DNA from 2 places in the Ancylobacter sp. TW_SC_1 genome. Region 1 is predicted to be linked to the other one. Evidence: predicted binding sites of a transcription regulator. Region 1 holds the regulator's gene; the other holds the start of a gene.
The links. The regulator LexA, encoded in region 1, represses DNA repair genes until DNA is damaged. The targets are predictions, from matches to a motif close to TGTTCNNNNTGTGTTCNG.
Positions count from the first base shown of each region.

Region 1 (4,464 bases):
ACAGCGCCGGGCCGCCACATCCGCCGCGCCGGCGGCGATTTCGCGAGCGGCGAGACGCTGCTGGAAGCCGGCCACCGCCTGCACGCGCGCGATCTCGCGCTCATCGCCGCCGCCGACGTCGCGATGGTGGACGTCGCCCGCCGCCCGCGCGTCGGCCTGCTCTCCACCGGCGACGAGCTGGTGCGGCCGGGCACCGGCGCCGAGGCGCATCAGGTCATCGTCTCCAACATCTATTCGGTCGCCGCGCTGGCGCGTTCCGCCGGCGCCGAGGTGACCGATCTCGGCATCTTGCCGGACGACATGGCGGCGACGCAGCAGGGCGTGCGCGCGGCGCTCGACGGCGGTTTCGACGTGCTGGTGACGACCGGCGGCGCCTCGGTCGGCGACCACGACCTCATCGCCCCCGCCCTCACCGCGCAGGGCGTCGCGCTGGCGGTCCACAAGATCGCGCTGCGCCCCGGCAAGCCGCTGATGTTCGGACGCGCCGCCGGCCCGCGCACGCTGGTGCTCGGCCTGCCGGGCAATCCGGTCTCCGCCCATGTCTGCGCGCTGCTGTTCCTCGCGCCGCTGATCAAGACGTTGCAGGGCCTGACGGTGCCCGCGCGGCCGCAGCTGAAGCCGGCCCGGCTCGGCGCCGAGGTGAGGGCCAACGAGCAGCGCATGGACTTCCAGCGCGCCGAGATCGTGGGTCACGAGGACGGGCTGCCGGTGGTGCGCCCGCTCCCCGTGCAGGACAGCTCCATGCTGCGCAACCTCGCCCGCGCCGACGTGCTGCTGGTGCGCCGCCCGCACGCGCCGGCCGGGCGCGCCGGCGACCCCTGCGAAATTCTGCCGTTCGAGGATTGACCGCGGCCGCGCCTGCCTGTGTGCTCAATGCAATGACCGGCAGGGGCAAAGGGCGGCGGATGGACATCAACGATCCCGAGGTGCTGGACGAGGTCCGCGCCGTGTTCGACCGCTACGAGCGGGCGCTGGTCGGCAACGACGTGGCCGGGCTGGATGATCTGTTCTGGGATCATCCCAGCACCATCCGCTATGGCGGGGGCGAGATTCTCTACGGCATCGAGGCGATACGCGCCTTCCGCGCCGCGCGCTCCCCGGTCGGGCTGGAGCGCACGCTCGAGGGAACCGTGATCACCACCTATGGACGCGACATGGCCGTCGCCTCCACCCTGTTCCGCCGTGCGAGCGCGCCCGGCCGGCTCGGCCGCCAGATGCAGACCTGGATGCGTACGCCGGAAGGCTGGAAGGTCGTCGCCGCCCATGTCAGCATCATCGACGATCCGGCCGCCCCGTGACCCATCCCCGCGCCTACCTGCGACGGACCGTGAAGGGCGGGGCTTGGTGAAGCCCGGCGGGGCCGCTAATGATGCATGAGGCGGAGATGGTCCTGGCTCTGTTCGTTCTGGTTTCGTGTCGCTCATGTCGGTGCTGCCCATCCGTTTCCCGCTCGAACCGCCCGCCGCAGTCGGACGGCGCGGGCGCGTGACGCGCGCCGAGGAGCTGCGCATGCAGCTCGCCGACGAGATCACGCGCGGCCTGCTTCCCCCCGGAACGGCGCTCGACGAGACCGCGCTCGCCGGACGCTTCGGCGTGTCGCGCACGCCGGTGCGCGAGGCGCTGCGCGAGCTGACCGCCTCCGGCCTCGTCGACGCCCGCCCGCATCGCGGCGCCGTCGTGGCGCGCCCGAGCGTCGAGCGGCTGCAGAACATGTTCGAGGTGATGGCCGAGCTGGAGGCGCTGTGCGCCGGCCTCAGCGCGCTCAACATGACGCCGCAGGAGCGCCGGCAGCTTGAGCAGTTGCATGCCGACATGGGCGAGCTGATGCGGCAGGGCGACTTCACCACCTATCGCGAGGCGAACGAGCAGTTCCACACCTCGATCTATGCCGGCAGCCACAACGACTATCTGATCGAGATCACCGTCGGCACGCGCCGGCGCCTCTCGCCCTTCCGCCGCGCGCAGTTCCGCGCGCTCGGGCGCCTCGCCCTGTCGCATATCGAGCATGACCGGGTGACGACCGCGATTCTGCGCGGCGACCGCGACGGCGCGGCGAGCGCCATGCGCAGCCACATCGCCATCGTCCACGACGCCTACGAGCAGTACGCCCAGACCGTCTGATTCGCCCGCGCGACCCGCCATTGGCGCCTCTGGTGCCGCCCGGCCGGCGAAATCCGGCCGCGCGCCGCCGGCTTTTCACGTCGCGCCGGACATTTAGCGATCCCTTTACCCATTGTGGAACACAATAAGAACGGATAGTCTTTTGTTCGTGATTTGTTTCATTCCGGCAACGGCCGGCAGACGGGGTTCTCCGTATGCTCACCCGCAAACAGCATGAGCTGCTCCTGTTCATCAATGGACGCCTCCAGCAGGACGGCGTGCCGCCTTCCTTCGAGGAAATGAAGGAAGCGCTCGACCTGCGGTCGAAGTCCGGCATCCACCGGCTGATCACGGCGCTGGAGGAGCGCGGCTTCATTCGCCGCCTGCCCAACCGGGCGCGGGCGCTCGAAGTCGTCCGCCTGCCGGAGGACGCGCAGCCGCCCAGGCCCGCCCGCCCCTTCGCGCCGAACGTCATCGAGGGCAATCTCGGCCGGGGACGCCCGCCGGTCGAGGACGAGGACGACCGGCGCGTCGTGTCGGTCCCGGTCATGGGCCGCATCGCCGCCGGCACCCCCATCTCGGCCATCCAGTCGCGCGACCACACGATCAGCATGCCGCCGGAGATGCTGTCGGGCGGGGAGCACTTCGCACTAGAGGTGCGCGGCGATTCGATGGTCGAGGCCGGTATTCTGGACGGCGATCTGGCGCTGATCCGCAAATGCGATTCGGCCAATACCGGCGAGATCGTCGTGGCGCTGATCGACGACGAGGAAGCGACGCTGAAGCGCCTGCGCCGCAAGGGCGCCTCGGTGGCGCTCGAAGCCGCCAACCCGGCCTATGAAACGCGCATCTTCGGCCCGGACCGCGTGCGCATCCAGGGCCGGCTGGTCGGGCTGTTCCGCCGCTACTGAGCCTGCTCTTCGGCGGCCGGTGAGCGCTCGGCGGGCCCGGTGGCAGCGGCGCCGGATATACCGACATCCGCGCGGGGCGGTGTTTCATCGCCTTCCGCATCCGCTGCGCTCACGCCGGCATCCGCATCTTCCGCATCGCGCCGGTGCGCGGATTCTTTTCGAACACGGTCGGCGTCCGGCCCGGCGCTGGAAGCCGCTCCGGCTCGCGGCATGACCTCCCGTGCATGGACAGGGATGCGAGGTTCCGGCGGTTTCGGCTCCCAGGGTCGTGTGCCCGCGGGCGGTCGCGCCGGCACGATGCGCCATTCGCCCTCCGCGGTGAGATAGCCGGCCAGTCCGCCGATCGCGCGGCGGTCGTCGCGATGGATCACCGTGGCGGCGCAGGCGTCGGGCGGGGCGAAGGGCGTCACCAGCACGGCCGCGAGGCGGCAATCATCCTCCAGTGAATCGCGCTGGCGCGACAGCGCCACGAGCCCGCCGCCCGGCAGCGGCAGGGTGCAGCCGAGCGGATCGCAGGCGCCCCCCCGCGTGAGATCGGCGCTGCCGACGCGGGCGCGGTCGCCATCGGCGTTCAGCCATTGCTCCACGGCGAAGCGGCTGGCGACACCTTTGTCGCCGTCGCCCATCACCATCAGGCGCCCGTCCCGCCCGCGCACCGCCACCGTCCGGGCCTGCGTATCCACCAGCAGATCGGGCCGCGGCTCGGTCGCCGCCGCCCAGATGCCCGCGGCCGCGCAAGCCGGCGCCAGCAGGACCAGCCGGGTGCGGGCGAGGCAGAGCACCACAAGCGCGAGGCTGAACAGGACGAGGCTCGCCATCGGCATCGCCGGCAGGCCGCGATCGGCGCCGGGCAGGCCCGCGACGACGTCGGAGACGCGCACCATCACGTCGAGCCCCCAGCCCATGCCCCGCCAGGCGACGTCATCCCAGCCGAACGGCATCAGGATCGCGCCGGCCAGTCCGGCCGGCATCACGACGAAGGACACCGCCGGCATCGCGGCGAGATTGGCGACGAGGCTCAACGGTGCCAGCCGCTGGAAATGGAACGCCGCGAAGGGCGCGGTCGCCAGTCCCGCCGCGAGCGAGGCGAGAACGAGCGCCGCGAGGTAGCGCGCCGGGACGCCGAGCCAGCGCGCGAGGCTCCCGCCGCCCGGCGGCGCGCCGATGAGATGGCCGAAGCGCTCATAGGCCGCCACCAGGCCGAGCGTCGCGGCGAAGGACATCTGCGCGCCGGGATCGAGCACCGCCCACGGCGCCAGGATCATCAGGACGAGGCCCGCGACCGCCAGCGTCCGCAGGGTGAGCGCCGGCCGCCCCATCACCACACCCGCCAGCACCAGCAGCGTCATCACATAGGCGCGCTGGGTCGGCACCGCCGCGCCGGACAGCATGAGGTAGAAGGTCGCCGACAGCAGGGCGGGCAGCGCCGCCCAAGCCTTGATCGGATGGCGCA
Region 1 is NZ_CM166365.1:2,831,536-2,835,999, reverse strand. Features, by position in the region: gene AC1PZ7_RS13090 (molybdopterin molybdotransferase MoeA) at 1-846, shown strand, start outside; gene hpxZ (oxalurate catabolism protein HpxZ) at 906-1,298, shown strand; gene AC1PZ7_RS13080 (GntR family transcriptional regulator) at 1,423-2,121, shown strand; gene lexA (transcriptional repressor LexA) at 2,316-3,011, shown strand; gene AC1PZ7_RS13070 (ComEC/Rec2 family competence protein) at 3,005-4,464, opposite strand, start outside.

Region 2 (4,464 bases), 2.2 Mb from region 1:
ATTTCCACGAGACCACCTTCCCGGTGCTGAAGGAGAAGTACATCGACACCGGCAAGGTGCGCTTCATCCTGCGCGAATTCCCGCTCGACATCGTCGCCAAGGCCGCCTTCATGCTGGCGCGCTGCGCGGGCGAGGGCAAATACTACCCGATGACCGGCACGCTGTTCGAGACGCAGAAGAACTGGGCCTTCGGCAACAACCCGGCCCAGGCCCTGCTCGCCATCGCCAAGCAGAGTGGCATGACCGAGGACCAGTTCAACGCCTGCCTCAACAACACCAAGCTGGCCGGCGAGATCGACGAGGTCGCCAAGCGCGGCGCGACCGAATTCGGCATCGATTCGACGCCGACCTTCTTCATCAACGGCAAGAAGGTCGCCGGCGCCATGAGCCCGGAAGCCCTCGACAAGGAACTGGCGCCGCTGCTCGGCGGCAATTGATCGGCGCTTGGCGGGACCCGCGCGGGCGTCGCTCCCGCCGGCCATCGTCCCGCCGACCTCCGGCGCGCCCCGTCATAGCCCCGCACGGGCTGGCACGCTCGCCGCACCCGGCCAGACCTGACGACCCGAAAGCCCGGCCCCGAGCCGGGCTTTCCTTTTTGCCGGCGCACCACCGGCCGCCGCCCCGCCCGCTCATTCCGGCAGGACGATGCGCCCCGCCTCGTCGAACGGGAAGCCGGGATTGTGCGCGATCTCCCAGGGATGGCCGTCCGGATCGGCGACATAGCCGGAATAGCCGCCCCAGAAGGTCGGCTGCGCCGGCCTGAGCGCCCGTCCGCCGGCGGCAACGGCGCGGATCAGCGTCGTGTCGACCTCGGCCCGGCTCACCCGGTTGCAGGCGAGCGCGATGCCGCCGAACTGCCCGGTGCGGCCCGGCAGCACCCCGGCATCGGCGGCCAGTTCGTGGCGCGGATAGAGCGACAGCACCACGCCGCCGGCATCGAAGAAGGCGGCGCCCTCGGCCGCCTTCACCTGCCGCCGCAGGCCCAGCGCCTCGTAGAAGGCGACCGCGCGCGCCAGATCGGCGACGCCCAGCGTGACCAGCGACAGGCGCAGCGGCGGCCCGGCGCGGCGGAACGGCGCGGTGCCCGGCGGGCTCTCCGCCTCCTTCTCCATCCTTCCCTCCCTCGGTCGGTCGTCCATGATCCCGGCGCTCATGCCTCTTCCCCGAACAGCGACAATTGCTCGCCCGCCTTTGGCGGACGGTTGAAATGGCGGGTGGTCAGGCGCGTGTGGCGCCGATTGAGGCCCAGCCGTTCCGCCGCGATCTCGAAGCGCCGCGCCACGGTCCAGGCATAGGGCCCCGAGCCGGTCATGCGCTGGCCGAAGGTCGAATCATATTCGCGCCCGCCATGCAGCTCCTTCAGCAGCGAGAGCACATGGCGGTAGCGGTCGGGGAAATGCGCCAGCAGCCATTCCTTGAACAGGTCGCGGATCTCCAGCGGCACGCGCAGCATGACATAGCCGGCCTCGCCGGCGCCAGCGGCCACGGCGGCGTCGAGGATGCGCTCCAACTCCGCGTCGGTGACGGCGGGAATGACCGGCGCCACCAGCACCGCCGTCGGCACGCCGGCCTCGGAGAGCCGGCGGATGGCCTCGAGCCGGCGCGGCGGCGTGGCGGCGCGCGGCTCCATGATGCGGGCGAGCTTGTGGTCGAGCGAGGTGATGGAAAGCGCCACCTTCACCAGGCCCCGCTCGGCCATGGGCGCGAGGATGTCGAGGTCGCGCAGCACCAGCGCCGATTTGGTGACGATGCCGACCGGATGGCCGAAATCACGCAGCACTTCGAGAATGCGCCGCGTCAGCCGCCATTCGCGCTCGATCGGCTGGTAGGCATCGGTATTGATGCCGAGCGCGATGGTGCGCGGCTCGTAGCCGGGCCGGGAGAGTTCCTTCGCCAGCAGCTCCGGCGCGTCCGGCTTGGCGAATAGCTTCGTCTCGAAGTCGAGCCCGGCGGACAGGCCCTGATAGGCATGGGTCGGCCGCGCGAAGCAGTAGACGCAGCCATGCTCGCAGCCGCGATAGGGGTTGATCGAGCGGTCGAAGCCGACATCAGGCGAATCGTTGCGGTTGATGATGGTGCGCGCCCGCTCCACCGTGACGCTGGTGCGGAAGGGCGGCAGGTCGTCCAGCCCCAGCCAGCCATCGTCGAAACGCTCGCGGCTGTGCGGCTCGAAGCGCCCCGCGGCGTTGGAGAGCGCGCCGCGCCCGCGCCGGCGCTCGGCGTCGACCATCCAGTCGGGCGTGGGCGGCGGCGGCGCGGCGTCCATCTCCGACAGGGTGGAGACATCGCGACCGGCGGCGCTGCGCTCCTCCTCCCGCCGGGCGCGCCTCTCCTGCGCCAGCCGGCCCACATGCCGGGGGGCGGGAGGGGAGCCGGGGGCACCGGCGCGGGTCTCGGGAGGGCGGCGTTCCATGATGGATTCTCTAGCGCACTTATGAGAACATATCAAGAACATTGACTGAATTGCGACGGCCGGGCTGTACGCGCGCGGATGGGTGCTATAGGCAGGAAAATGCTTGCTCCATAAGGCCGCCGGCCAATTCCAAGGCAAGATCGTCGAGGGTGGCTGGACGCGTGATCTCGGTCGTCATTCCCACAGGTGAGACAGCCAAGCTGCTGATTCCGACCCTGGCGGCGCTGGTTCCGGGCGCCGCCGCCGGCATCGTGCGCGAGGTGCTGCTGGTCGATTTCACCGGATCGCCCGACGTCGCCGAGATCGCCGATGCGGCGGGCTGCGAGTATGTCGCCGGCACCGCCGACCCCGGCGCCCGGCTGCGCCAAGGCGCGGCGGCGGCGCGGAGCCACTGGCTGATGTTCCTGGAGCCGCAGGGCCTGCTGCAGGACGGCTGGACGCGCGAGGTGCGCAGCTTCACCGATCAGGTCGAGCGCACCGGTGCCACCGACCGGCGGGCGGCGACCTTCCGCCTGGCGCTGGACGGTTTCGGCGTCGCCCCGCGGATGAAGGAAACCGCCGCCATGGTGCGCCATGCGCTCATCGGGCGGCCGCGCCCCGAGCAGGGCCTGCTGATCCACCGCCGCTTCTACGAGGCGCTGGGCGGCCACCCGCCCGGCCCGCACGCGACGCGCCGGCTGATCGCCCGCATCGGCCGCGCAAGGCTGGCGCTGCTGCGCTCGCAGATGCTGCTGCCGGAGAGCTGACCTCAGGCGCCGCCGGCCGGCGCGCGCAGCTTGCCGCGCTTGAGGTGCTCGTCCAGCCGGGGCAGGATCTCGACGAAATTGCAGGGCTTGTGACGGATATCGAGCTGGTGCGCGAGAATCTCGTCCCAGCCGTCGCGGCAGGCGCCGGGCGAGCCCGGCAGGCAGAAGACATAGGTCGCATTGGCGACCCCGGCGGTGGCGCGGCTCTGCAGCGTCGAGGTGCCGATCTTCTGGAACGACACCATGTGGAACACGGTCGAGAAGCCTTCCATGCGCTTCTCGAACAGCGGCTCGATCGCCTCCGGGGTGACGTCGCGGCCGGTGAAGCCGGTGCCGCCGGTGGTGATGACGACGTCGATCGCCGGGTCGGCGATCCAGCCCGAGACCTGCGCGCGGATCGCCTCGACATCGTCGGGCACGATGGCGCGCGCGGCGAGGCGGTGGCCGGCCTTTTCAATCCGCTCGGCCAGCGTGGAACCGGAGCGGTCGTCCTCGAAGGTGCGGCTGTCGGAGATCGTCAGCACCGCGATCGAAAGCGGCACGAAGGGCGTTTCGGCAGGCGTCTGGGAAGTCATGTCGGCCTCTCGGCGGTCAATCGTCGCGGGCAGATGTCAGATGCTGCCCTGGAAGGTGTTGCAGCGCTGCAGCGAGCCCGCTTCCAGCCCCTGGCGGAACCATTTCACCCGCTGGGCGGAAGTGCCGTGGGTGAAGCTGTCGGGCACCACATAGCCCTGCGCCTGCTTCTGCAGACGGTCGTCGCCGATGGCGGAAGCCGCGTTCATCGCCTCCTCGATATCGCCGTCCTCGAGGATGCGCCACTGCGCGTTGGCATGGTGCGCCCACACGCCGGCGAGGCAGTCGGCCATCAGCTCGACCCGCACGGAGAGCGCATTGGCCTCGGCCTGCGAGACCTGGCGCTGGCGCGCCTGCACCTTCTGCAGCAGGCCGATCTGGTTCTCGACATGGTGGCCGACCTCGTGCGCGATGACATAGGCGGCGGCGAAGTCGCCCGGCGCGCGGAAGCGCTGGCTCAGCTCCTTGAAGAAGGAGGTGTCGAGATAGACCTTCTGGTCGCGCGGGCAATAGAACGGCCCAACCGCCGAATCGGCCATGCCGCAGGCCGAGCGGGTCGCGCCCGAGAACAGCACCAGCCCGGGCTCCTGATAGGTGCTGCCCTCGGCCTTGAAGACCGGCGTCCAGACATCTTCGGTCTGGGCGAGGACGACGGCGGCGAAATCGCCGAGCTTCTGGTCCTCGGCGCTCAGCGAGCGCTTGGAAGGCGCCGGTTGCTGCTGCTGGCTGTAA
Region 2 is NZ_CM166365.1:192,281-196,744, forward strand. Features, by position in the region: gene AC1PZ7_RS00880 (DsbA family protein) at 1-437, shown strand, start outside; gene AC1PZ7_RS00885 (VOC family protein) at 630-1,154, opposite strand; gene AC1PZ7_RS00890 (PA0069 family radical SAM protein) at 1,151-2,266, opposite strand; gene AC1PZ7_RS00895 (glycosyltransferase family protein) at 2,563-3,159, shown strand; gene moaB (molybdenum cofactor biosynthesis protein B) at 3,162-3,734, opposite strand; gene ypfJ (KPN_02809 family neutral zinc metallopeptidase) at 3,771-4,464, opposite strand, start outside.
Region 2: the regulator LexA is predicted to act here: its motif matches at 2,437-2,454, upstream of AC1PZ7_RS00890 (PA0069 family radical SAM protein).